DNA from 2 places in the Streptomyces sp. G7(2002) genome. Region 2 is predicted to be linked to the other one. Evidence: riboswitches for the same ligand, from Rfam matches in the RefSeq annotation. Region 2 holds a riboswitch; the other holds the start of a gene.
The links. A riboswitch is a leader RNA that binds a small molecule or an ion and turns the genes downstream of it on or off. The one in region 2 is predicted to bind cobalamin.
Positions count from the first base shown of each region.

Region 1: another riboswitch for cobalamin. It lies ahead of metE (5-methyltetrahydropteroyltriglutamate--homocysteine S-methyltransferase); the one in region 2 lies ahead of NUT86_RS02275 (aldehyde dehydrogenase family protein).

Region 1 covers NZ_CP102609.1:7,446,224-7,449,691, reverse strand. The annotation lists gene NUT86_RS31755 (L,D-transpeptidase family protein) at 1-203, shown strand, start outside; gene NUT86_RS31750 (aldo/keto reductase) at 354-1,412, opposite strand; cobalamin riboswitch at 1,598-1,785, shown strand; gene metE (5-methyltetrahydropteroyltriglutamate--homocysteine S-methyltransferase) at 1,958-3,468, shown strand, end outside.
Region 2 covers NZ_CP102609.1:508,145-511,612, reverse strand. The annotation lists gene NUT86_RS02285 (S1 family peptidase) at 1-52, shown strand, start outside; gene NUT86_RS02280 (cobalamin-binding protein) at 331-1,257, opposite strand; cobalamin riboswitch at 1,322-1,500, shown strand; partial or broken gene NUT86_RS02275 (aldehyde dehydrogenase family protein) at 1,713-1,922, shown strand; partial or broken gene NUT86_RS02270 (NUDIX domain-containing protein) at 2,117-2,828, shown strand; gene NUT86_RS02265 (hypothetical protein) at 3,048-3,356, opposite strand.

The sequences.
Region 1 (3,468 bases), 6.9 Mb from region 2:
CCATCGGTGTGGAGAACAACAGCCACGGCTGCTTCGGCATGACGACCTCGGACGCCAAGAGGGCCTACGACTTCCTGACGATCGGCTCCACCGTCGAGGTCAAGAACACCAGCAACACCAACAAGACCGACGTCGGCAACGGCCTGGAGGTCTGGCAGGAGAGCTGGGAGCAGTGGAAGCAGCGCAGCGCGCTGACGCACTGACCCGGCGGGCGCCCCTCCGCGGGGCCCGCGGCTGCGGATGACCAGCAGCCAAGAGACCACCGAACGCCGCCGCCCGGCCCCCAGGGGTGGCGGCGTTCGGCGTACCGGGCGAACCCGGCAGGCGGCGGGCGCCCGTGGCGCGGCGTCCGGTCAGCGGATCTCGCTCGCCGTACGGCGGTAGGTGGAGCGCCGGTCGTCGATCTCGGCCCAGCGGTCGCCGTAGACGTTCTCGATGATGCCCGGCTCCCGCAGGAAGTCGTGGGGGAAGCCCAGTGGCACCGCGCTGGTCCGGTCGAGCCGGGCCAGCGCGTCGGCGTCCAGCGTGATGCCGACGGCGCCGAGGTTGTCGAGGAGCTGGCTCTCCTTGGTGGCAGCGATGATCGGGATGATGTTGCCGGGCCGGCTGCGCAGCCACGCCAGGGCCACCTGCGCGGGGCTCCAGCCGCCCTGCTCGGCGATCTCCAGCACCGCGGTGACGGTCTCCTCCTCGTTGTGGTCCCGCACGGTGCCCGCGTCGACGGTGTCCAGCCGGCCCGTCTCGCCGCGGCGGTACTTTCCGGTGAGCTTGCCGGCCGCGAGCGGCGCCCAGGCCAGCACGGCCAGATCGAAGGCGCGGGCCTGCGGCAGCAGTTCGCGCTCCGGCGTCCGCTCCAGCAGGTTGTAGCGCAGCTGCGAGCCCGCGAAGGCGGTCCAGCCGCGCAGCTCGGCAAGGGTGTTGGCCTGCGCGATCTCCCAGGCGGGCCAGTCGGAGACGCCGATGTAGAGCACCTTTCCCGAGCGCACCACGTCGTCGAGTGCCCGCATCACCTCCTCCACGGGAGTGAAGTTGTCCCGTGCGTGCACCCACAGCACATCGAGGTGGTCGGTGCGCAGCCGGTCCAGGCTCGCCTCCACCGACCGGACCAGGTTCTTGCGGTGGTTGCCCGCCGCGTTCACCTCCCCCTTGCGGGTCGCGCAGGTGTACTTGCTGGCCAGGACGAAGCGGTCCCGGCGGCCTTCGAGCAGCTCACCGAGGATTCGCTCGGAGGTGCCGCCGGTGTAGTTGTTGGCGGTGTCGATGAAGTTGCCGCCCGCCTCCGCGTAGGCGTCCAGGATCCGGCCGCTGGTGTCCTTGGGGGCGCCCCAGCCCCAGTCGTCGCCGATGGTCATGGCGCCCAGACTCAGCTCGCTCACCCGCAGACCGGTCCTGCCGAACAGTGTGTAGCGCACGGTGTTCCCTTCGCTCAGCGACAGCTGCAGATCGTGCGCCCACGCTAGGAGCTGGAGCGCACTCCAGGGCAAGCGACGGCGCCGCGGGCGGGGCCGCGCGGCGTCCCGGCGGTGGCCCATGTCACCCGCGGGAGCCCCGGCCCCGGTGTCCGATCCGGGCGCCAGCGCCTAGGGTGGCCGGTGCAACTGGTTCGCCCTGCCCGCCAGGCAGGCGCGTCGCAAGAGGGAACCCGGTGGAAATCCGGGACTGCCCCGCAGCGGTGAGTGGGAACGACCGCCGTCATACGCACTGGGCCCGGCCGGGTCTGGGAAGCGACGGCCAGTAGATGTCCGCCTTCGGCGGACGTGCCCGCGAGTCCGAAGACCTGCCAGTGCCCCCGCGCCACCGGTGTGCGGGGTGATCTCGGTGACCTCGAGGGCGGGTCGGCGGACACATCGGGCGGGCACGGCCGGCGGCAGAGCGCCGGGGCCCGCCAGGTTTGCCGTCCCTTCGCGTCCTCGACCCTCCCGGGGTCCATGGAGACACACTCGCGAAGGAGAGTTCCGTGACCAGCAGGTCCGCAGCCGCGGCAGCACGAGCGACCGTGCACGGCTACCCCCGTCAGGGGCCGAACCGTGAACTGAAGAAGGCCATCGAGGGCTACTGGAAGGGCCGGGTCGGCGCCGACGCCCTCCGCACCACCGCCGCCGGGCTGCGCCGCGACAACTGGCAGCAGCTCGCCGGGGCCGGCGTCCACGAGGTGCCGACCGGCGACTTCTCGTACTACGACCACGTCCTGGACACCAGCGTGATGGTCGGCGCGATCCCGGCCCGGCACCGCGCCGCGGTGGCCGCCGACCCCCTGGACGGCTACTTCGCGATGGCCCGCGGCACCCAGGACGTGACGCCGCTGGAAATGACCAAGTGGTTCGACACCAACTACCACTATCTCGTACCGGAGTTGGGGCCGGACACGGTCTTCGCCGCGGACTCCGCCCAGCAGGTCGGCCAGCTGACGGAGGCGCTCGGCCTGGGCCTCGCCGCGCGCCCGGTCCTCGTCGGGCCGGTCACCTACCTCCTGCTGGCCAAGCCCGCGCCCGGCGTCGCGGCCGGCTTCGATCCGCTGACGCTGCTCGACCGGCTGCTGCCCGTCTACGCCGAGGTGCTCGCCGATCTGCGGGCGGCCGGCGCCGACTGGGTGCAGCTGGACGAGCCGGCGCTGGTGCAGGACCGCTCCCCCGCCGTGCTCAACGCGGCGGCCCGCGCCTACCGCGACCTCGGCACACTCACCGACCGCCCGCAGCTGCTGGTCGCCTCGTACTTCGACCGGCTGGGCGAGGCGCTGCCGGTGCTGGCCAAGGCGCCCGTCGAGGGCCTGGCGCTGGACTTCACCGGAGCCGCGGCCGGCAACCTCAAGGTTCTCGCTGCGGTCGGCGGGCTGCCCGGCAAGCGGCTGATCGCCGGCGTCGTCAACGGCCGCAATGTGTGGATCAACCACTACGAGAAGTCGCTGGCCACCCTGGGCACGCTCCTGGGCCTGGCCGGGCGGGTCGATGTGTCGTCCTCCTGCTCACTGCTGCACGTCCCGCTGGACACCGGCGCCGAGCGGGACATCGACCCGCAGATCGCCCGCTGGCTCGCCTTCGCCCGGCAGAAGACCACGGAGATCGTGACGCTGGCGCGCGGGCTGGCGCGGGGCACCGACACCATCGCGGCCGAACTCGCCGCCAACCGCGCGGACCTGTCCTCCCGGGCAGGCTCGGCGCTCACCCATGACCCGGCGGTGCGCTCCCGCGCCGCGGCCGTCACCGACGCCGACGGCCGCCGTTCCCAGCCGTACGCCGAACGTGCCGCCGCCCAGCGCGCGCACCTCGGGCTGCCGCTGCTGCCGACCACCACCATCGGTTCGTTCCCGCAGACCGCCGAACTGCGCACCGCCCGCGCCGAGCTGCGGGCCGGGCGGCTCGACGCCGAAGGGTACAAGGAGCGGATCTCGGCGGAGATCCGCGAGGTCCTCGCCTTCCAGGAGAAGGCCGGTATCGATGTGCTGGTGCACGGTGAGCCGGAACGCAACGA
Region 2 (3,468 bases):
AGGGGAGATCTCCCAGCAACTCGCCTGGATCCACTCGGTCACCCGGAAATAGCGCAGAGCACGGGCAGGAGCGGACGCAGCCGGCTGCCGCGACACACACAGAAGCCACACCGCGAGTCCGGCCAGGCGCAGTGCCAGACCGGCTCGCCGCCCTCCCTGGTCGAGCTCAGGCCGCTCGCAGGGAAGGAGACCCTGGAGACCATCGGGCCGCCCGACGGCCTCTGGCAGTGCGGGCAACTCCAGGTGCTGCGGGGATAGTCGGCCTCGCCGGTGATGAGGCGGCGCACGAGGGTCGTCAGGTGGTGCCTGGCCCGGCTGGCCGGCTTCTGGTCAGCCCTCCACTTCGGACAGCCGGATCGCCTCACCCGGCAGCACGGGTTCGCCCACGTCGACGGAGTGCAGGACGTGCGCCAGGATCTCCGCGCCCCGGACCACCCTGGGGCCCGGCCGGTTGAAGTAGGCGGGCCCGTCGAGGACCCAGACGGCGTCGTTGCGCACGGCGGGCAGTTCGTTCCAGCCCGGCAGTTCGGTGAGCAGACTGCGCTCTTGCAGCGTCCGGTCGGGGCTGAAGCCGCAGGGCAGCACGAGGAGGACGTCGGGGCGCGCGGCGCGTACCGCACTCCACTCCATCGGCCTGGTGTGCTCGCCCGGCGCCGCGAGCAGCGGCGTGCCACCGGCGCAGGTGACCTGCTCCGGTACCCAGTGCCCCGCGGGCCAGAGCGGGTCGAGCCACTCGATGGCCACCACACGCGGCCGCGGGAGCCCGGCAGTCAGCCGCTCCACCGTTGCCAGGCGTGCGCGGAGCTGCTCCCGCCGCCGCTCGGCGCGTTCGCGTACGCCCAGCAGCGCGCCCACGGTGACCAGGCAGTCCAGTACATCGCCCAGGGTCCGCGGCTCCAGGCTGAGCACCTTGGTGTCGGCGTCCAGGACCCGGACGGCCTGGGAGACGTTGTTGTACGACACCGCGCAGACGTCGCAGAGGTCCTGTGTGAGGACCACGTCCGGAGTGAGGGCGGCGAGAGCCTGAGTGTCGAGGGTGTAGAGCGAGGAGCCCGCGTGGGAGGCGCCTCCCACCGCGTCGGAGATCTCCCGGCTGCTCAGGGTGTCCGCGGAGAACTCGGCAGCCGTGACGACGGGCACCCCGGCGACCGCCTCCGGCGGCCAGTCGCATTCGTGGGTGCGGCCCACCAGATCGGCGGTCAGACCGAGCTCGGCCACGAGGTCGGTGGCCGCCGGCAGCAGGGAGACGATGCGCATGTTCCGACCCTAGCCCCTTCCTGCGGCGGGGCAGGGTGGACTTGCTAGGACGTCCAACTATGTGTTCGTGGGCAAGGCCCGCGGTGCAGGGAAGCCGGTGTGAATCCGGCGCGGTCCCGCCACTGTGACCGGGAAGTGTGCTCTTCGAGCAGGACAGGCCACTGACGGAGGAATCCGTCGGGAAGGCCGGGGAGTACGCGCTGATCCGGGAGTCAGGATACCGGCCGCGGGGTGTTCCGTGTTGTCCACGAGGATGGAGCAGACACACATGGCACCGGTCCGTACCCACGACCCAGGTGATCCGGCGGAGCAAGCGGTGGCGCACGCCAACCCCTAGCTCCGCGACGGCTCTTCGGCCTTCGCGTCCCACGGCCCGCCCGTACACACGCCCCACCGGGTGTTGTCTTCGGCTTGCCGTGCCATCCCCGGATCTCACCTGACGAGAGCAGGCTCTCATGGTCCGTGAACTGACACATTTCATCGGCGGCAAGCACGCACCGGGAACTTCAGGGCTCTTCGCCGACGTGTACGACCCCAATACCGGCCTGGTCCAGGCCCGTGTCCCGCCGGCCGGGCGGGCGGAAACCGAGCGGGTGATCGCCGACGCCGAGTCGGCACAGCAGGAGTGGGGCGAGTGGAATCCGCAGCGCCGCGCCCGGGTGCTGCGGATTCGGTGTGCGTCCTGTCGCCGGAGACAGGACGCACACCGAGCACGGTCCCGTCCGCTCAGCGGTGAGCGAAGTCCGGCGGGCGCTTGTCGACGAAGGCGAAGGTGATACGGACCTGGCGCTGTCGTCACCCGCAGCCCGACGGGCCCGGGAGCGCGTTGTTCCCTGAAGGGCGCAGCTAATCTTCACGGATGGCCGACGAACCCATGATGGCGAACGTGCAGATTGACGAAGCGGGCCTTGTCCTGGCGAAGGACCCGCATGCAGATGGGTCTTACTACTTCCCCCATCATGGCCAGGCGGCGGATGTTGAGTGCTGTTCTCTGTCCCTGGCCGAGGCGCTGCACGCGCGAATCCGGCCCGTCGGAACTGCTGAAACCGTGTTACGGAACTGGGCGACGGGCGGCCCGGTGAGGGCAGCTGCGCTCTGGGATGATCCGGCGGCAGTTGATCCGGTGCGGGTCAGGGCGGGCGCCGTCGTCATCCGCGACGAGCAGATGTTGCTCATCGGCTTCGAGGAGGAGGACGGGACAACCGTTCTACGAGATCCCCGGCGGCGGAGTCGAGACCGGAGAGACGCTGCACGCAGCGGCGGTCAGAGAGCTGCGAGAGGAGTCTGGCCTAGCCGGAAGCGTGATCAAGGAGGTAGCCCGCGTCTGGAAGGACAATCGCCGTGAGCACTACTTCCTCCTAAAAGCCGAAGGCGAGATCGGCGCCCGTGAACAACTCGACAACTACGGCGGCACGCCGGTATGGGTCCCGATAGACCTGCTGCCCACAACCCCGGTCTGGCCGCGGCGACTTGCTTGGCGCATCGCCCACTGGCACACGGCAGGCTGGCCGACCCCGCCGGCCGAGCTCGCCGACAGCATCCACGACCTACAAGCCGACTGCACTTGGTAAGTGGGCTCTGGAGCCTCTCAGCAATGCCGGGCCCGCATCTGCCACTACACACGACGCGGCCACAGCCCATAGAACTGCAAGCACGTCGACGACCAGGCCGGAGCCTGACCAGAGCCACACGTGAGGCCCCCGCCCGAACTGGGTGGGGGCGCCTTGCGTTCTGCGCGCCAGAACTCCATCCGGGGCCGACAGGCGTCTACCTGGGTGAGCTCAAGCTACCTACTCCACCGCATACAGCAGGTTGTACTCAGCACCATCCGCCCTGAAGCGCAGACTGCGCTCACCAGGTGTATCCGTGATCCACTGCTCCCCGAGCCTGCCGTCCCCGACTGTTCCGCCGACCTCCCCGAGGGAGACGGCAATCGATCCCGTGAAGTCGCAGTCGTACTTGACGGTGTACATCCGGTCTCCCAGCACCGTCCCATTCCACACAGTGCCACGATTCTGGAGAACAAGCCTCGGCTCGTCGAAGCCGCTCCAGCCCTCAGTCGTGACGCACTTGAGCTTCTCCAGATAGAGCTTGGCCATACCGTCCCCTGTGAAGGATCCTTCTCGACACTTCACATCCTGCCGAGCCTCAATAAACGATCACTAAACGAATGGACGCGGTGTTCGCCGCCAAGGCGACACCCCGCCCGGG